Regions from separate parts of the Microbacterium tumbae genome, predicted to be linked through region 1. Evidence: predicted binding sites of a transcription regulator. Region 1 holds the regulator's gene; each other region holds the start of a gene.

What was found. Region 1 encodes HrcA, which represses chaperone genes, less so after heat shock. Its sites were predicted from a motif close to TTNGCACTCGNNNNNNNCGAGTGCNAA; they were not measured.
Region 2: a site for HrcA is predicted at 2,652-2,678, ahead of groES (co-chaperone GroES). Genes of this name have one in related genera too.
Region 3: a site for HrcA is predicted at 3,261-3,287, ahead of groL (chaperonin GroEL). Genes of this name have one in related genera too.
Region 4: a site for HrcA is predicted at 2,543-2,569, ahead of ACYVGQ_RS05950 (Hsp20/alpha crystallin family protein). Genes of this name have one in related genera too.

What each region holds. Positions count from the first base shown of each region.
Region 1 covers NZ_BAAGWV010000002.1:278,888-283,792, reverse strand. Annotated here, with positions in the region: gene ACYVGQ_RS08595 (16S rRNA (uracil(1498)-N(3))-methyltransferase) at 1-45, opposite strand, end outside; gene dnaJ (molecular chaperone DnaJ) at 49-1,158, opposite strand; gene hrcA (heat-inducible transcriptional repressor HrcA) at 1,161-2,189, opposite strand; gene hemW (radical SAM family heme chaperone HemW) at 2,281-3,498, opposite strand; gene ACYVGQ_RS08575 (DUF1990 family protein) at 3,498-4,151, opposite strand; gene ACYVGQ_RS08570 (DUF1990 family protein) at 4,162-4,659, opposite strand; gene lepA (translation elongation factor 4) at 4,660-4,905, opposite strand, start outside.
Region 2 covers NZ_BAAGWV010000003.1:214,045-218,949, reverse strand. Annotated here, with positions in the region: gene ACYVGQ_RS12895 (ABC transporter substrate-binding protein) at 1-969, opposite strand, end outside; gene rarD (EamA family transporter RarD) at 1,073-2,023, opposite strand; gene groES (co-chaperone GroES) at 2,269-2,565, opposite strand; gene ACYVGQ_RS12880 (class I SAM-dependent methyltransferase) at 2,724-4,037, shown strand; gene ACYVGQ_RS12875 (hypothetical protein) at 4,072-4,905, opposite strand, start outside.
Region 3 covers NZ_BAAGWV010000004.1:401,869-406,773, reverse strand. Annotated here, with positions in the region: gene ACYVGQ_RS16895 (SOS response-associated peptidase family protein) at 1-8, opposite strand, end outside; gene ACYVGQ_RS16890 (DMT family transporter) at 82-1,020, shown strand; gene ACYVGQ_RS16885 (nitroreductase family protein) at 1,217-1,756, opposite strand; gene msrB (peptide-methionine (R)-S-oxide reductase MsrB) at 1,753-2,163, opposite strand; gene ACYVGQ_RS16875 (DUF3263 domain-containing protein) at 2,282-2,539, shown strand; gene ACYVGQ_RS16870 (LytR C-terminal domain-containing protein) at 2,613-3,170, shown strand; gene groL (chaperonin GroEL) at 3,324-4,905, shown strand, end outside.
Region 4 covers NZ_BAAGWV010000001.1:1,282,315-1,287,219, forward strand. Annotated here, with positions in the region: gene ACYVGQ_RS05935 (DNA cytosine methyltransferase) at 1-895, shown strand, start outside; gene ACYVGQ_RS05940 (NaeI family type II restriction endonuclease) at 901-1,836, shown strand; gene ACYVGQ_RS05945 (substrate-binding domain-containing protein) at 2,221-2,481, shown strand; gene ACYVGQ_RS05950 (Hsp20/alpha crystallin family protein) at 2,651-3,088, shown strand; gene ACYVGQ_RS05955 (MFS transporter) at 3,194-4,426, opposite strand; gene ACYVGQ_RS05960 (ArsR/SmtB family transcription factor) at 4,509-4,820, shown strand; gene ACYVGQ_RS05965 (helix-turn-helix domain-containing protein) at 4,867-4,905, opposite strand, start outside.

The DNA of each region.
Region 1 (4,905 bases):
CGGCCCGGCATCGGAGGCGGACTCGACGACGAAGTGCAGCACCATGTCTCAGTGCCCGCGGAAGCGGTCGCGCAGCTTGTGGAACAGCCCCTGCTGGAACTGCGCGAGCTGAGGGGCAGGAGCCTTAGCCTTCTTGGCGAAGTCCTCGATGATCCTGCGCTGGGCCGAGTCCAGCCTGGTCGGCGTCACGACCTGCACGCCGACGCGCAGGTCGCCGCGCTGAGAGCCGCGCAGCGGAGTGACGCCGCGCCCCTTGATCGTCAGCACATCGCCCGACTGCACGCCGGGACGGATCTCCAGCTCCACGGGCCCGTCGACCCCCTCGATCGTGGTCTCGGTGCCGAGCACGGCATCCGTCATCGCCACCTCGAGGGTCGCGAGCAGATCGTCGCCTTCGCGGCTGTACGTCGGATGCGCGTTGACGGTGACCTCGACGTACAGGTCGCCGTTGGGGCCTCCGGCCCTGCCGACCTCGCCGGAGCCGGGGAGCTGCAGCCGGAGCCCCGTCTCCACGCCGGCCGGGATGTCCAGCGAGACCGTGCGGCGGGAGCGCACGCGCCCCTGACCCGCGCAGGTCGCACAGGGGTAGGGGATCGTGGTGCCGTAGCCCTCGCACGTGCCGCAGGGCTGCGAGGTGACCACGTTGCCGAGCAGGCTGCGCACCTGACGCTGCACATGCCCGCTGCCGCCGCAGATGTCGCAGGTGACCGGCGAGGTGCCCTCCTGGCAACAGGACCCCTTGCAGGTCTCGCACAGCACCGCCGTGTCGACCTCGAGGTCGCGGTGCGCGCCGAACACGACGTCGCCGAGATCGAGGGAGACGCGCACGAGCGCATCCTGACCGCGCTCGCGGCGCGAACGCGGTCGTGCGCTGCGTCCGCCGCCCGCGGCTCCGAAGAAGGTCTCGAAGATGTCGCCGAACCCGCCGAACCCACCGCCGAACCCGCCGTTCTCGTCCCCGCCCATGTCGTAGCGACGGCGCGAGTCCTCATCGCTGAGCACGTCATAGGCGTGCGTCACGAGCTTGAACCGCTCCGAGGCGTCGTCCCCGGGATTGACGTCCGGGTGCAGCTGACGCGCCAGCTTGCGATATGCCTTCTTGATCTCGTCCTGCGACGCATCACGCGCCACCCCGAGGACCTCGTAGTGGTCCGCCACTTTCACCTCTCGTCTTCGTCGAGCAGCCGCGACAGATAGCGGGCGACCGCCCGCGCCGCTGCCAGGTTGCTCGGATAGTCCATCCGGGTCGGGCCCATCACGCCGACCCGCGCCATCCCGCTGGGGGTGGCGTAGTTGCTCGCGACGATCGACGCCTCGCCGAGGCCGAACGACGCGTTCTCCGTGCCGATGCTGGCGGCGAGCCCGTGCTCGTCCGTCACCATCTCGTTCATCAGCCGCAGCAGCGTGACCTGCTCCTCGATCGCCTCGAGGAGCGGATGGATGCTGCCGCGGAAGTCCTGCTCCCGGCGGGCGAGCGTCGCGGCGCCCGCCATGACCAGTCTCTCCTGCCGGAACTCGTCCAGCTCCTCGGCGATCACGCCGGCCAGGACGGAGAGCGCGACCTCGGTCTTGACGGGCGGGGAGGGATTCGCGAGCTGGGCCACGCGCTCACGGGCGTCGCCGACCGCGCGACCCGTGACGAGGGTCAGGAGCCTGGCGCGGAGCACGGCGACCTCCGCCTCGTCCAGGTCGGCGGGGAGCATCGCGATGCGCTGCGACACGCCGCCCGCGTCGGTCACGAGCACGACGAGCATGCGGTTCGGTGCGAGCGCGACGAGCTCCAGGTGCGTCAGCCGCGCCCGGGCGAAGGAGGGGTACTGGGCCAGAGCGACCTGACCGGTCAGCTGTGTGAGCACGCGGACCGTTCGCGCCATGAGATCGTCGAGATCGGCCGGATCGGCGAGGAACGTCTCGATCGCGCTGCGCTGCGCACCGGAGAGGGGGCGGATCTGGGCGAGGTGGTCGACGAACACCCGATAGCCCTTGTCCGTCGGCACCCGCCCCGACGACGTGTGCGGCGCGGTGATGAGCTCCTCGTCCTCGAGCAGGGCCATGTCGTTGCGGATCGTGGCTGCGGACACGCCGAAGGAATGACGATCGACGATCGACTTGCTGCCGACCGGCTCGTGGGTCTCGACGTAGTCCTGCACGATGGCGCGCAGCACCTGGAGTCCGCGTTCCGTGACCATGTCCGCTCCCTCCCGCCTGGCACTCCGTGCTTCCGAGTGCCAATTCTACCCGCCGCGCGCGTTCCCGCTCCGAACGGACGCGGCCGGCCGTTCAGTCGGTGAGCTCTCTGACCACCGCGTCGGCGAGCAGCCGCCCCTTCAGCGTGAGCTGGACCCGGCCCCGCACGGCGGCCGCGGCATCCACGAGCCCGTCGGCGATGAGTCCTGCCACCCGCGTCCTGTTGCCCACCGGGAGCTCGGCCACGGCGATGCCCTCGCGGATCCGGCTCAGCAGCAGCACACGCTCCAGCATCCGCGACTCGGCGTCCGGCCGTTCGGTGCCCGCGGCGGGCGACTCCCCCGCCGCCAGGCGCTGCGCGTACGCCGCGGGATGCTTCACATTCCACCAGCGCAGCCCTGCCACGTGACTGTGCGCGCCGGGCCCGAAGCCCCACCAGTCGCTCCCCCGCCAGTAGGCCAGGTTGTGACGCGAGCGCTGTGCGATGCCGCGCGCCCAGTTGCTCACCTCGTACCAGTCGAAGCCGCCCGCGGCGAGCTTCGCGTCGGCGAGCTCGTACATGTCCGCCTGCACATCGTCGTCCGGCGTCGGCACCTCGCCGCGCCGGATCTGCCTGGCGAGCTTCGTGCCGTCCTCGATGATCAGCGCGTACGCCGAGATGTGGTCGGACTCCAAGGCCAGCGCGGCGTCCAGCGACGTCTCCCAGTCGGAGAGCGTCTCCCCCGGCGCCCCGTAGATCAGATCGACGCTCACCGCGAGCCCGGCATCCCTGGCGGCGTCGACCGCCGTGCGCACGTTCTCCGGACGATGCGTGCGGTCCAGGGCGGCGAGCACGTGCGGCACCGCCGACTGCATCCCGATCGACAGCCGGGTCACCCCGGCGACGGCCAGCGTTCTTGCGACCTCCGGCGTGACGGTGTCCGGGTTCGCCTCGACCGTGACCTCTGCGCCGTCACGGAGCCCGAAGGCCGAGACGGCGGCGTCCATCATCCTCGCGAGGTCGCCGGCCGGGAGCAGCGTCGGCGTTCCGCCGCCGAAGAACACCGTGTCCATCGGGCGCAGCGCGCCGGCATCCGACAGCACGGCTTGGGCGAGCGCGATCTCGGCCGCGAGCGTTTCGGCGTAGTCCTCCTGCCGCGCACCGCGCAGCTCGCCGGAGGTGTACGTGTTGAAATCGCAGTATCCGCATCTCACGCGGCAGAACGGGATGTGCAGGTAGGCGGAGAACGGAGTGGACGCATCCGGCTCCAGGTCCGCGGGCAGGCGGCCGTCGATCGGCGCCGGATCGCCGACGGGAAGAGGACCGGCCATCAGACGGGCGTCGCGTACAGCGGCGAGATCGCGCGGAGATAGCGCGCGAAGAGCTCGCGACGACGACGCTTCACCAGCGCGGGCATCGTGCGGTAGAGCAGCCCCGTCGGCGCGTCGAAGGCCCGGACGGTGAACCACACCTCGTCGTTGTCCTCGCGCCAGTCCACGTCGAACGACTCCTCGCCGCTGACGACGGACCCGCCGACGGTGCCGAGCACGAAACCGATCCTGCGCGCCTCCTCGGTGACCGAAATCACCCGCAGCTCCGCATCGGCGCGCATGCCGCCGACCCTGCCGCGCAGGCGCACGGTCATGCCCGCACCGGCATACGGCAGTCCCTCGGCGTCGAAGCGCTGCTCCACATCGCGCTTGCTCGGCGCGATCGCATTGCCCTCCGCGTCGAAGCTGACTCCGGTGTAGGAGGGGCCCGGTGCGGGACGGACGTCCTCGATGCCGAGCCCGGCTGCGCGCTGCGCCGTCCAGGACAGCAGTGCGTCTCCGGCGCTGCGGAACCGCTCGGCCCCGCTGCCGATCCGCCAGGAGTCCTCGGCCGGAATGCTGCGCTCCGGCGGATACTGCATCAGGTCGGGAGCATGCGTCGCCCCCACGGCCGCATAATCCACCGTGCCGTCTCGGAAGGTACCGCGCCGCATGTCGGCCAGCCTACTCATCGATTCTGGGAGCCGACTGGCGACCCACGGCGTCCAGCACGATCCGGGTGTACCGGCGATGCGTCCGCCACTGCAGCATCCGCAGTCCCGGGGACAGGATCCGCCAGAGGACGGTCGCGGGCCTCGACACGGAACGCGCCGAGAACACGCCGTCTTCGTCGATGCGGAAGGACTCCTCGCCGTAGATCGGATGTCCAGGACGCGTCTCGTAGCCGAAGCCGCTCTCATCCGCCCAGACGATGCGCACGGGCTCGCCGAAGCGGATGCCGAGCACGCGCTTCGCGAGGACCGCTTCGTCCCCCGCGGCCGGCCGGGCGTCCGGCGTCTCGAAGCCGGCCCTGCGCTTGAACTCCCAGTCGCTCACGAGAGCGGCGACGGCCGCTCTGGCGTGCGCGGGGACGCTCACGGCGTGCTCCGAGAGACGCATGCCCTCGGGCGCCGTGCCGATCGGCTCGCGCGTCATCCCGCGCCGGTACGGCGGAAGCGCCACCTACTTCTTGTCCTTGCCCTCGACGTCACCGCTCAGCGCCGCGATGAACGCCTCCTGTGGGACCTCGACGCGGCCGACCATCTTCATGCGCTTCTTGCCCTCCTTCTGCTTCTCCAGGAGCTTGCGCTTGCGGGTGATGTCACCGCCGTAGCACTTGGCGAGCACGTCCTTGCGGATCGCGCGGATGGTCTCGCGGGCGATGATGCGCGCACCGATCGCCGCCTGGATGGGCACTTCGAACTGCTG
Region 2 (4,905 bases), on a different contig from region 1:
CGAGTAGGTCAGAGCGTCGATCGGGTCGTTGCCCTCGGCCGTCCAGACCTCGTTCAGCTGGTCGATGAAGTCATCGGGCAGCTCGGCACCGGCGCGGGTTCCCTTGGAGCCCTCGAGGCTGACGGGGAGGTCCGGCCAGTCCTTCAGGTTTCCGTCGACGAGGTACAGCGCGCCCGTGTCGATGCCCGCGTTGCCCAGCAGCGGGGCGATGGTCGCGAACTGGTCGTACGAGACGACGGCGACCGCATCCGGGTTCTCCGCCGCGATCGTCTCCACCTGCGCGTTGAACTGCCCGTCGCCCTGGTTGAACGAAGCGTCGGCGACGACCTCGCCGCCGGTGCCTTCGAAGGTCGACTTGATCGCCTCGAACAGTCCCGTGCCGTAGGGGTCGTTCTGGTAGATGATGCCGAGCGTCTTGTGGCCGTCCTCGGCGATCTGGTTTCCGAGGACCTCGCCCTGGAGGTTGTCGCTCGGAGCCGTCCGGAAGTACAGGTCGTTGATGCCCGTGAACTCTGCGGAGGTGTTCGACGGCGACACGGTGAGGATGCCCGCACCGGCGTTGCCGTCGAGGATCAGCTTCGTGACGCTGGAGGATGCCGCGCCCACCATCGCGGTGATGCCCGCGTTCTGGAGGTTGGTGATCGAGGTCTCGTAGGCCTTGTTGTCCAGGTCGCCCTCGTCCTCGCTGGTGAGCTCGACGGTGATGCCGGCATCCGCCTCATTGATCTGCGCGACGGCGAGCTGCACGCCGGCCTCCATGGGAGCGCCGAGGAACGCCAGCGATCCGGTCGAGGGCAGGAGCGAGCCGAGCTGGAGCGTCAGGTCGACGTCGGCGGGACGGTCGTTCGACGGCTCCTCCGACGACTCCGGTGCGGAGGTGGTGCTGCACCCAGCGATGACGAGCGCCGTGGCTCCCAGCAGCGCGATTCCTGCCAGCAGCTTGGGGCGCGAACCCTGCAGAACGTTCATATTGCTCCTTTGAAACAGCGGACGTGGGGACACCGCGTCCGGGTGTTCTAACCCTATGGGCGGGCCGCGCAGCCGCGGGTATCGGTGCGCTAACGATCTTGTTTCACGCCGATGACGCCGCTCGCACCGGCTCCGCGACGTTCGTCCTGCGGCGGCGCCTCGCGGCCAGGAGCAGGTCTGCGACGAACACGGACACCGCGATCCAGACCAGGATGAACCCGATCCAGCGCTCGGCCGGCATCGGCTCGTGCAGCACGAGCACGCCGGTGAGGAACTGCATGATCGGGGTGACGAACTGGATCATCCCGATGACGGTGAGGTTGATCCGGCGCGTTCCCGCGGCGAACAGCAGCAGCGGCACTGCGGTGGCGATCCCGACGAAGCACAGGAGCACAGCGTGCCACGTCCCCTCGGCTGCGAACGTGATGCCGGTGCTCGTGCCGACGACGATGAGCTGCACCACCGCGATGGGGACGAGCCAGAGCGACTCCAGCGCGAGCCCGCTGACGGCGTCCACCGCGGGGCCGATCTGCTTCTTGATGAGCCCGTAGAAGCCGAAGGAGAGCGCGAGGGTGAGCGCGATCCAGGGGAACTCGCCGTATACGGCGATGATCACGACGACGGCGATCGCCGCGATGCCGATCGCCGCCCACTGCAGCGTCCTGATGCGCTCGTGGAGGACGAAGACGCCGAGCAGCACCGTCATGATGGGGTTGATGAAGTATCCGAGCGAGGTCTCGACGACGCGGTCCCCGAGCGTGCCGATGAGGAACGCCTGCCAGTTCACGTAGATGAGGAGCCCGGCGAGCGCGGTGAGGCCGAGCAGTCGCGGCTGTCGCGCGATCGCCCAGAGCGCGCGCCATCCGCGGACGACGGCGAGCAGGATCACGCAGAACGCGAGGGAGAACAGCACCCGCCACGCCACGACCTCCCAGGCGCCGGTGGGGGCGAGCAGCAGGAAGTAGAGCGGGAGGACACCCCAGATCAGATAGGCGCCGACGGCGTAGAGGAGACCGGCGCTCCTCTCGTCGCGCTGTCTCGGATCGGGGCTCACCGGACAACTCTATTCCCGGTTCCGCACCCCGCTCTGCCGAGCGTCGGTCCGTGCCGTCGGAGGCACCCGTCGGCCGGGGCGACGGATGTCGGTCGAGAGTACGGATGTCGGTCGATCCGGCCGTTCCCGGCCGACATCCGTGCTCTCGACCGACGAGTGTCAGCGGATTCCGCGGAGAGCGGGGTCCGCCGGAATGCACGAGGGCCCGGATGCCGAAGCATCCGGGCCCTGCCGTGGCGCTGGACTCAGCGGACGACGACCGCGAGGACGTCGCGCGCCGAGAGCACGAGGAACTCATCGGCGCCGAACTTCACCTCGGTGCCGCCGTACTTGCTGTACAGGACGCGGTCGCCGACGGCGACGTCGAGCGGGACGCGGTTGCCGTTGTCATCGATGCGGCCGGGGCCGACGGCCACGACCTCGCCCTCCTGGGGCTTCTCCTTGGCGGTGTCAGGGATGACCAGGCCACTCGCGGTGGTCTGCTCGGCCTCGACCTGCTTGATGACGATGCGGTCCTCGAGCGGCTTGATGGAAACCGACACGGTCTACCTCTTCTTTCTTGACGCTGACACGAAAGACTCGTTCGCACTCTCAACCCGAGAGTGCTAATCCCAGTGTAGGCGCACCGCTGGCACTCACGCAATGCGAGTGCCAGTCGTAAGCGCTCGGCGGAAACACTCCCTAGGCTGAAACGGTGCAGATGACCGAGCTCGCCGAACTGCTCACCCCCGAGGGGCTGCGCCTCCTCGACGAGACGGGGCGCATCGACTCCACCGCGGATGTCGCACGCGCCGTGTCCCGGTTGCGCGCGGCTGGGCATTCCCCTGAACTCGTCTCGGCCGTCGTCGGCCAGGCGCGCCTGCGCACGAGGGCGGCGGCGAAGTTCGGCGGGTTCGCCGAGCGGATGCTGTTCACGCAGGCCGGACTCGAACAGGCGACCAGGCTCGGCGTGGCGGCTCGTCACGCCGGGCGGATGCGGGCGGCAGGCATCGCCCACGTCGCGGATCTCGGCTGCGGTATCGGCGGCGACGCGCTCGCCTTCGCCGGGGCCGGGCTTCGCGTCACCGCCGTGGATGCGGACGAGGTCACCGCCGCGATCGCGGCCTACAACCTGGCTCCCTTCGGCGCGGACGCGACGGTGCTGCACCGCACGGCCGAGGATGCCGCGGACACGATCCTCGATGCCGCAGGGCCGACCCCGGCATCCCTCGCCGGCGCAGCCCCCGCCGACGCACCCCCCGGAGATGTGCATCAGGCTCGGAGGGAATCTGCGGAAGCATCCGAAGATGCCGCACATCTCCGACAAAGCGACACGGCGGTCTGGCTCGATCCGGCCCGCCGCACCGCGGGTCACGGCGAGACCCGGCGTGTGACGGCATCCGACTACTCCCCCTCCCTGGACTGGGCGTTCGATCTCGCGAGCCGTATGCCGACCGGGATCAAGCTGGGGCCGGGGCACGACCGCGATGCGCTCCCCGCCGATGCGGAGGCGCAGTGGGTGAGCGTCGACGGGAGCGTCGTCGAGCTCGTGCTGTGGTCGGGGGCGCTGGCCCGCGAAGGGGTGCGCCGGGCCGCGCTGGTGATCCGCGGCGAGCGCCCGCACGAGCTGACGGCGGGAGCGGATGCTCCGGACGCCGGCGTGCGCCCGCTCGGCGCCTTCGTGCACGAGCCGGACGGGGCGGTGATCCGCGCCCGGCTGATCGGGGACGTCGCCAGGAGCCTGGACGCCGGGATGCTGGACGAGCACATCGCCTATCTCAGCGGCGATGAGGCCGTGACGAGTCCCTTCGTGCAGTCGTTCCGCGTACGCGAGACCCTTCCGCTGAACCCGAAGGCGATCAGCGCCGCGTTGCGCGCGAACGGGATCGGCGCGGTCGAGATCAAGAAGCGCGGCGTCGACATCGACCCCGCCGCGTTCCGCAGGAAGCTGAAGCTCGCGGGCAGCGAGACGGCGACGCTGATCCTCACCCGGATCGGCGAGCGGCGGCTCGCGCTTCTCACGGACCGGGTCTGAGCGCGGACCGGGCTCAGAATCCGTCGGGGGTCGCTCATTCGTCGCCCGGGTCGCCGACCTCGACCGTGTCCGAGACGAAGGGCTCCCTGATGATCGTGAGGAACGGGGAGCCGTCCGGCAGGAACGTCACCCTGTAGGTGATCTGCATCTCTTCCGCGTCGGGTGCGGCGGACGTCACCGATCCGACGCTCAAGCCGTCCCGCTCCGCGTCCTCGGTCGACATGCAGTCCGGCATCCCGACAACGACCAGACAGGTCTCCCCCGCGCGGGTCGTCGCAAGCCAGATCGAGTGGTCCTCGTCATAGCCCACGAGGTCGAGCTCCTCGGGGAAGAGCTCGGCGGCGATCGCCTCCGCCGCCATCGTCTCGGCCTCGGCGTCGGCACTGGCCGAGGAAGGGGCCGACAGCTGATAGTTGTAGAACCGCGCAGCGAGATCGCCGTCCGCGGTGAGGAAGCCGGTCGCGGCGGTGACCCACGCGCGCCCTGCGCCCCAATCCTCGCGCTGAGAGACCGTCAACGAGCGCGTCTGGGCGACATAGGTCTCGTCGCAGGTCTCCGCGGACCCGCTCGGTCCGGCGATGATCAGGCAGGTCTGCTCTCCGCCGTCCTCGGTCGCCGTCCAGGCCACGAAGCCCTCCGGATCGAGCCCGTCGACGGGGATGGTGTCCTGGAGACCCGCCACCCGCAGCGAGCCGGGGTCGTAGTCGCCCGCCGCGGCGATCGACTCCTCCCATGCCCGCTGCTGCGCGCTCAGCTCGATCGAGGGTCCGCTCGAGACCGCCTGGGCGATCCCCCATCCGGCGCCTCCGCCGATCGCGACAGCGATCGCGCCCACGATCACGGGGAGCCGCCAGTGACGGAGTGCCCT
Region 3 (4,905 bases), on a different contig from region 1:
GCGCACATGCCGCAAGAGTAGTCCCGGACACGGACATGCCGGGTGTCAGAGCGTGCCACCGGGCTCGGATAGGGTGCACGAGTGCCCGCCAATCGTACGCTGCCCGCTCCGATCGCCCTCGGCGGCGCCGTCCTCATCGGGGTCATGACCGCGGTGCAGGCGCGCATCAACGGCGTCCTCGGCGCGCGCCTGGACGACGGTGTCGCGGCCGGGCTGGTGTCCTTCGCCGTTGGCACGCTCGTGCTCGCGCTGATCGTGGTGTCGCTTCCCTCGGGCCGGTCGGGGATGGTCCGCCTCCTGCACAGCATCCGAGGCCGCCGCATCCCGCCGTGGATGCTGCTCGGCGGCGCCTGCGGCGCCCTCACCGTCTCCACGCAGGGGTTCACGGCCGCGGTGCTCGGCGTCTCGCTGTTCACCGTCGGGGTCGTCGCCGGCCAGACCGTGCACGGCCTCGTGCTGGACCGCATCGGATTCGGACCGGCAGGGGTCGTCGCCGTGACCATGGGCCGGGTCGCAGGCGGAGCCCTCGCCCTCGTCGCCGCGGGCATCTCGCTGGGAGGCGACGTGCTCGCCGGCACGCCGCTGTGGATGCTTCTGCTGCCCTTCGCCGCCGGCGTGGGCATCGCCTGGCAGCAGGCCGCGAACGGCAGGCTCGCGCAGCGGGTCGGCTCTCCGATGATCGCGACGATGACGAGCTTCATCGTCGGGACGATCGTGCTCGCGCTCGCCGCGACGGCGAGCATCCTCGTCCGAGGGATGCCGGAGTCGCTGCCCGCCGAGCCCTGGCTGTACCTCGGCGGTCTCCTCGGCGTGACCTACATCTTCCTCGGCGCGTTCCTCGTCGCGCACACGGGGGTGCTGCTGCTCGGACTGGGATCCGTGCTCGGACAGCTCGTGACGGCGGTCGTCATCGACACGATCTGGCCGACGGAGGCGGGCCCGGCGACGTGGCAGCTCGTCGCCATGGTCTCGGTCGCCATGGCATCCGTGCTCGTCGCGCTGGTGCGGCGTCGGCGTTGACCATCGCCGCTGCGCTCCGTCCGGCCCGTGCTCGTCGGCTGGTGTCTCGTGTCGTCGCCTTGCTGGTCGTGACGCGGCCAATCGGGCCACCCGCCCACGTCCGGCTTGCGACCCGGCGCGGGGAGGGGGCCCGTTTCGTCGCCTCGGGCGCGAGGAGTCGGCCGTTCGGGCCACCTGCGGCCGGCGGCGGGGACGACTACTCTCGCGGGGGCATCCGGGTGAGCAGCTGCGCAGCATCCACGGGCTTGCGCCGCCCCGGGCTCTTCGCGGGCTTGCCGCCGACGTAGAGCCAGCCCAGCAGCTCCTCGTTCTTCTTCAGCCCGTGCGCCTTGGCGACGGCCTTCGCGCGCGTATATCCGCCGGTGCGCCAGATGACGCCCCAGCCCGCCTCGTCGAGGAGCAGGCTCAGGGTGTGCGCGACACCGGAAGCGACGGCCTCCTGCTCCCAGCGCGGGACCTTGTCGCTCTTGCGGTAGCTGGCCACCACGGCGATCAGCAGCGGAGCGCGCAGGGGCTTCGACGACGGGTCCTTGTCGCCGTTCGCCTTCGCGATCGCCCTGCCAAGGACCTCACGGTCGTCGCCGCGCAGCTCGATCAGACGCCAGGGGCGCAGGGACGAGTGATCCGCGACGCGTCCGGCAGCGGCGACAAGGGGGAGCAGGTCCTCCCTGGTCGGGGCGTCCTCCGTGACCTTCGACCAGGACTGCCTGGCGCGGACGGCGTCGAGCGCGCTCACGCCTGCGGGGCCTCGGGTGTGAAGTTCAGCGCGAGCGAGTTCATGCAGTAGCGGTCTCCGGTCGGGGTGCCGAAGCCGTCGGGGAAGACGTGGCCGAGATGCGAGCCGCAGTTCGCGCAGCGCACCTCGGTGCGCACCATCCCGAGGGAGCGGTCCTCGATGAGTTCGACCGCCTCCGGGCGGATCGACTCGTAGAAGCTCGGCCAGCCGCAGCCGGAGTCGAACTTCGTGCCGCTCTTGAAGAGCTCGACGCCGCAGGCGCCGCAGGTGTACAGGCCGGCGCGCTTCTCGTCGAGCAGCTCGCCGGTCCAGGCGCGCTCGGTGGCGGACTGACGGAGCACGGCGTACTGCTCATCGCCGAGCTCGGTGCGCCACTCGGCGTCGGACTTGTTCACGCTGTAGGACATGGGACCTCCTGAGTCCCTCCCATTCTCTCGCGTTCTCGCATCCCGTGGCGCGTCCTGGCTATGAGCGAGCCGGGAGTGGCGCGGGCCTGATCCGGGCGTGCGGACGTATGCTTCGGACATGCTCGGAGATCTGACGGACCGCGACCGCGCGATCCTCGCGCTGGAGGTCTCCTGGCCTCGGCACAGCGGCTCCAAGGAGGAGGCGATCCGCGATCGGCTCGGGATGAGCCCGGCACGGTACTACCAGCTGCTCTGGCGGCTCATCGACACCGAGCAGGCGCTCGAGCACGACCCCCTGCTGGTGCGCCGGCTGCGCCGCATCCGCGATGCGCGGGGAGCGCGGCGGACCGCTCGGATGCAGGGCTTCGTCGGCTGAGAGCGGGCTCGCGTCCGTCGCATCCTGAGCGTCGTCCGCGAGGATCCCAGAGCGCATGCCCTAGCATCGAGGGGTGTCCAAGCCCGCTCGTGATCGTTTCGACGATGTCCCCCGCACGTCCGGTCGAGTCGGCGCGCACCGCGCCGAGAATCCCGGCAGCAACGGCTGGATGGTGCTGCTCTGGGCGGCTGTCGCCGCGCTCGTCCTGCTCGTCGTCGGCATCTTCGGAACCCTCGTCGTGATGGACCGCATCTCCCTGTTCCCCGAGTCGCAGCAGAGCGCGGCTCCGCTGCCGGAGGACACCGGCGTGGTGGACACGGCCTACTCGGTGATGATCCTGAACGCGTCGCCGGATGAGGCCCTGGACGACGCCATGCGGGACACGCTGGTCAACGCGGGATGGAATGCGGACATCGTGTTCGCCGTCGACGGCTCGGCGGACGACTTCCCCGAGACCACCGTCTACTACGTGGCGGAGGCGGACGAGGAGGCGGCGCTGGGCCTGGCGAACCTCATCGGAGGCGCGCTCGTCGAGCAGAGCGACTTCTACGCCGACCTGAACAACACCGAGGGCGCCCAGCTGACGGTCGTGATCGGCGTCGACCGCTCGACCGTCGCTCCGGCGGAGTAGCCGTCTCGCGCGATCCGCTCGCGCCGATCCGCCGTTCCTCCCTGAGCGTACGCGGCTTGCACTCGATGGGGTCGAGTGCCAGAATGGGCGTTAGCACTCGATTGCTCTGAGTGCTAAACCGAACGTATACGTCCAGGAGGGACGACAAAACTCATGGCAAAGATCATCGCTTTCGATGAGGAGGCCCGCCGCGGCCTCGAGCGCGGCCTGAACATCCTCGCCGACGCTGTCAAGGTGACCCTCGGCCCGCGTGGTCGCAACGTCGTGCTCGAGAAGAAGTGGGGCGCCCCCACCATCACGAACGACGGTGTGTCGATCGCCAAGGAGATCGAGCTGGACGACCCGTACGAGAAGATCGGCGCGGAGCTCGTCAAGGAGGTCGCGAAGAAGACCGACGACGTCGCGGGCGACGGAACCACCACCGCGACCGTGCTGGCACAGGCTCTGGTCCGCGAAGGCCTGCGCAACGTCGCGGCCGGCGCCGACCCGATCTCGCTCAAGCGCGGCATCGAGAAGGCCGTCTCCGCCATCACGGCCGAGCTGCTCTCCAGCGCGAAGGAGATCGAGTCCAAGGAGGAGATCGCGGCGACCGCCTCCATCTCCGCCGCCGACTCCGAGATCGGCGAGCTGATCGCCGAGGCCATCGACAAGGTCGGCAAGGAGGGCGTCGTCACCGTCGAGGAGTCGCAGACCTTCGGCACCGAGCTCGAGCTCACCGAGGGCATGCGCTTCGACAAGGGCTACATCAACCCCTACTTCGTCACGGACCCCGACCGCCAGGAGGCCGTGTTCGAGGAGCCCTACATCCTCATCGCGAACCAGAAGATCTCCAACATCAAGGACCTTCTGCCCGTCGTCGACAAGGTGATCCAGGACGGCAAGGAGCTCGTCATCATCGCCGAGGACGTCGAGGGCGAGGCTCTCGCGACCCTGGTGCTGAACAAGATCCGCGGCATCTTCAAGTCCGTCGCCGTCAAGGCGCCCGGCTTCGGCGACCGTCGCAAGGCGCAGCTGCAGGACATCGCGATCCTCACGGGCGGACAGGTCATCACCGAGGAGGTCGGTCTCAAGCTCGAGAACGCCACCCTCGACCTGCTCGGCCGTGCGCGCAAGGTCATCGTCACCAAGGACGAGACCACGATCGTCGAGGGTGCGGGCGACACCGCGCAGATCGAGGGTCGCGTGACGCAGATCCGTCGCGAGATCGAGAACACCGATAGCGACTACGACCGCGAGAAGCTCCAGGAGCGCCTCGCCAAGCTCGCCGGCGGCGTCGCCGTCATCAAGGCCGGCGCGGCCACCGAGGTCGAGCTCAAGGAGCGCAAGCACCGCATCGAGGACGCCGTCCGCAACGCGAAGGCGGCCGTCGAGGAGGGCATCGTCCCCGGTGGTGGCGTCGCGCTGATCCAGTCTGGCAAGAAGGCGCTCGACGCCCTCGAGCTGGTCGGTGACGAGGCGACCGGCGCGAACATCGTCCGCGTCGCCATCGAGGCTCCGCTGAAGCAGATCGCCCTGAATGCCGGCCTCGAGCCCGGTGTCGTCGCGAACAAGGTCTCCGAGCTCCCGGCGGGCCACGGCCTGAACGCCGCCTCCGGCGAGTACGTCGACCTGTTCACCGCCGGCATCATCGACCCGGCCAAGGTCACCCGCTCCGCGCTGCAGAACGCCGCGTCGATCGCCGGCCTGTTCCTCACCACGGAGGCCGTTGTGGCCGACAAGCCCGAGAAGGCTCCGG
Region 4 (4,905 bases), on a different contig from region 1:
GACACCGAGATTCGCTGCCTATCGTCAGCGGGTTCTAGACCGCCTGGATGCGCTCGGGTACATCGGTGAGTGGACGCTACTGCATGCCGCTGATTTCGGGGTTCCCCAGCTTCGCCCTCGATTTGTGCTTGTCGCGATGCCAGCTGAAGAAATGCGCTACTTCTCGTGGCCCGAGGCGACTGCGAGCTCGCGGACGACCGTGGGCGACGCTCTCTTTGAGCTGATGGCTGCCGACGGATGGCGATATGCCGATGCTTGGCGAAGGGCGGCGAGTGATATCGGACCGACGCTCGTTGGCGGAAGCAAAAAGCATGGTGGCGCTGACCTTGGTCCCACGAGGGCAAAGGCGGGGTGGGCGAAGCTCAACGTTGATGGGCGAGGCATTGCGGACGCGCCCCCGAACCGCAAGTCGCACTCGTTCCGCACGACGATGCCGCGACTGACCATCGAGATGGCAGCCAGAATTCAGGGCTGGAGCGCTGAAGACGGGTACGTTTTCTCGGGACGGAAGACAGCGCAGTACAGGCAGATCGGAAATGCGTTCCCTCCTCCTGTGGCCGAGGCGATTGCTCGAAGCATTGGTGCTGCGCTCAATCACGAAGGCATAGCACGCTCCGAACAGCCAGGGACGATGGATCTCCAGGACCCTGTCTATCGTGCGCTTGTCAGAAGCACGCGGCCGTTGAGCCTCGACGAGCTTGTTGATGCCTACAACGAGGGCACCATGGCTGCCGTCCAGCAGCGGCTTGCGGCGATTGGGCGGGACTTCGAGCTGCACAAGCTTGAGGTTGAGGGAACTGAACGATATTCGCTCGGGGAGTTCAAGGGATTCACTGGACAGGCGGATCATCGTAGGCACGATTTCTTCGAACGACACCGCAACCGCGTGAGCTAGCTCACATGATCGATGACCTTGCTCGTTCGGTGATGGACCCCGGCGGTGTTTGTCAGCCTGACGAACGCAAAGGAGGCCAGCCGCCTTCGCATCTGATCCTGGATCCGATCGACGATCAAGAGCTGATGACGGTGTATTCGTGGCTTCGTGCGATGCCCGTTGAGAACTTATTGCGCGTGGCGGTCGATGAAGCGGTGAAGTATGTGCTCGATGGAGCTCGCACTTGGCGTTTTGATCTCATGGATCCAGCAGTCGATTCAGACGAGCGTTCGTCTGTGGGCACTAAATTGCAATATCACATCATCAGTCAGTTGGGCCTCAAGAAGGAACCGCCACTGGACACGAACATCTCGGGCGTTGCCGTCGAGATCAAAGGAACTGTCCGAAATACATGGATGATCCCGCGTGAGGGGCAATGCGCCGTGACGTTGCTTGTGAGGATCGATGCGCGCAAGCATACGTTTGAAGTCAAGCTAATGCGCACGCATCGTGCTTGGTTAACGGGCGGTAAGGGGAATCGAGATCTGAAGCGGTCACCTCGCGCTGAGGCGATTCGTAGATATGCCCTGACAGTGGTCGCCGAGACTTCGCTACCGCCTGAACCCCTTCGCGACCTGTCGTCTTCAGAGCTGGAGCTTGTTTTCGGCAACGGAGGGCTCCGGCGCCGCTTGGTTGCTCTCTTTCGAGCGAAGCCCGCAGTGGTGATCCCGAGGGGATCCATCGCAATAGTAGGGGCGGGGCTTAAGGATCCCATGAAGCGAGCTCGCGAGGCAAAGAAGGAGCTTCGGGACGATCACGGGCTCATCGTGCTCGTTGGCACCTGGACAGACGAGCGCGAGATCGCGGCGCATTTCGGGTACGACTTGAAGGACGAAGCCTGGGTAGCGGTCCCTGTCGAGTTCTTTGCAGAGTCGGGGATCCTCATTCCTCCGCCCCGATGATCTTGCCGCGACATCCTGCGGGGACGGTGCACAAGTCGTTGCGCGCGGAGAGCCTATCGACTTGCTCACGCTCGGATGTGCTGGACCGGTTCTTCCCGGGTATCCCTTTTCGATGGGAAAGGTTGCTGCGAAGTCGGATTGCGGTCGTGTGAGCGCTAGGTGCAGTATCGCTATCGACGTCGGATGCTCCGATCGTGAGGGTGTTCCGGGCGTCAGGGGAACCGCGTTGGGCGACGACGCAGGTGCTGCCGCGCACAAGCGGCTCTGACGGGTGACGGGTCCGATCCGTCGGGCCCACGTCCAGTACCGGAAGGATGATCTCGATGTCCTTGAACCTGTTCGTCTCGTCGACGGGATGCGACCGCAAGCCCGTAAGGCGGGAGGGTGGCGGCGATCGGCGCGATGCGCGCCGTCTTCGACGCGGGGCTGCAGGTGCCGGAGGACGTCGCGGTGATCGGCATCGACGACGTCGAGGAGGGCAGATTCGCCCGTCCCTCGCTCAGCACGATCTCGCTGGACACCCCCTTCATCGCCCGCGAGGCGGTCCGGCGGATCATCGCGCGGATCGACGATCCGGACCTCCCCGCGACGGAGGTCGTCGCGCCGCACCGGCTCCTCGTCCGCGAGAGCACCCGACCCGCCTGACCGGATAGACCGCCTGACCGCATCGAGGTGTGGGAATGCCGGGATCCTCGCGGGAAAAGCATTAGCACTCTCGTAATGAGAGTGCTAATCTATCTGTAGTTGAGTCGATAGGGCTCAACTATCAAGACCCGGATCGGACGCGATTCCGATCCCCGCGAAAGGAGACGAGATGGCAACCTATGATCCGCTCCGTGAGATGGAGCGACTCGCGAACAGCTTCTTCGACGGAGGCCGACGCGGACCCCGGCAGATGCCGATGGACCTCTACCGCGAGGGCGACCACTACGTCCTCGCCGCAGATCTGCCCGGCATCGATCCCGGCTCGGTCGACATCGACGTGGACGGTCAGCTGCTGACGATCCGCGCCGAGAGGACGCTCTCCGCGGGCGAGGGCGTGAAGTGGATCACCCGCGAGCGCGCCGCCGGCAGCTTCCTGCGCCAGCTCAGCCTCGGCCAGGGCATCGACACCGAGCAGATCTCCGCGAGCTACCGCAACGGCGTGCTCAGCGTGATGATCCCGGTGAGCGAGCAGGCCAAGCCGCGCAAGATCGAGATCGCGACCGATCTCGATCAGGCCCCGGCGCTGGAGGTCGGCGAGACCGTCTGATCACCGTGTCGTGATCGGGGTGAGCGGGCCCCGGGGAATCCTCACGGACTCCCCGGGGCCCGCTCGTGTCCATCGACAGGAATCCCCGGTGCGCGCCGACCGCGCTCAGTCCGCCCGGCGCACGCGCAGCACCAGCGCCACCAGCGCCAGCAGGATCACCACGATGCCGTAGCCGACGCACACCGCTCCCAGCCCGGCGACGCCGACGAGCACGCCCGCCAGCACGGTCGGCACCCCGAAGGCGAGGTAGGCGAGCAGGTAGATCGCGGCGAACGCGTCCGCGCGCTCGGTCGCGGGGATCCTCGGCGCGAGCGACGCCACCACGCCGGAGAACACCGTGCCGAAGCCCATGCCCGTCACCGCCGTCGCCGTGAGATAGAACGGCAGCGATCCGATCGCGAGAGCGAGCAGCGATAGCGTCGTCCCCACGGCCAAGGCCGCCGTGCCGAAGACCACGCTCGTGCGCGGCGATCGCCGGCGCATCGCGAAGGCCGTGATCGCGCCGGTCCCGGCGAGAACCGCGACGGCGAATCCCTGCCAGAGGTGATCGGTCCCGCCGAGCTCGCCGCGCACGATGTTCGCGCCCAGGGACAGGAAGAGCCCGCCGGTCGCCCAGCCGGCGATCACCGCCGGCGCGGCACGCCAGAAATCGGAGCGGATCCCCACGGGGATCGACAGCCGGAAGCTCAGCGATCCCCACGCGCCCGCTCTGCGCGGGGCGGTCTCCGGCACGAGCAGGAACAGCAGGGCGAGCACGACATACGCCGCCGTCAACGGCGCGAACACGTCGAGCAGCGCATCCCGGGCGGCATCGAGCACGATGCCGGACACGAGCGCGCCCAGTGCGAGCCCGATCCCGGGGCTCAGTGCGTTCCACAGGGCGGCCGTGCTCTGGCGTCCGGTGGGCGCGAAGTCGAGCACGGTGGCCGACAGCGCCGAGATGAGCAGTCCGCTCGCGACGCCCTGCAGGATGCGGGCGAGGAACAGGGTGCCGACCGCATCCGCATGCCAGAAGAGCAGCATGCTCGCTGCGAGCAGCACGAATCCGGCGATCGCGACCGGACGCCTGCCGACGTGGTCCGAGAGGGAGCCGGCGGTGAGCAGGGTCAGCAGCAGCGCGATCGCGTAGACCGCGAACACCCCGCTGATCACGATCGCGTCGAAGCCGATGTCCTGCGCGAGCACGGGATAGAAGGGCGACGGCGCGCTCGCTCCCACCATCATGACGATCTGCGCGACCACGGCAAGCGCGAAGCCGAATCGGCGGCGGGCCGGGGGCTCGAGGCCCGAGGGAGACGCCACCGCTGCCGGGGTGCGGATCGGCTGGGTGGTGGTCATGGGCGGCTCCTTCTCGGTTCGAGAATATTCGAACTATCGGAGCGTACTCGTCTTCCCGCGATTGTTCAACTATTCTCGAACCATGCCAGGCGTCGTCGATCTCCCGCATCCGGAGCGCTCCGAGATCCAGCTCACGGACGTGCTCTTCGCGCTCAGCGATCCGGAGCGGCTCGCGATCGCGCGTCAGCTCGTCGACGGTCCGCTCGACATGGCCGCCTGTCACGCCACCGATCCGAACCTGCCGAAGTCGACGAAGTCTCATTTCATGAAGGTGCTCCGCGAGGCGGGCGTCATCCGCAACGAGCCGAACGGTCGTCGGCGCATGCTCACGCTGCGCCGGGAGGATCTGGATGCCCGCTTCCCCGGACTTCTCGATTCGGTGCTCCAGGCCTGACCGAACGTCTCCGACGGCGCGCCGTCCGATGCGCGGTCGGCCCGGGCTACGACGCCAGGCGGCCTGCGCGCGGCCCGGTTTCGGA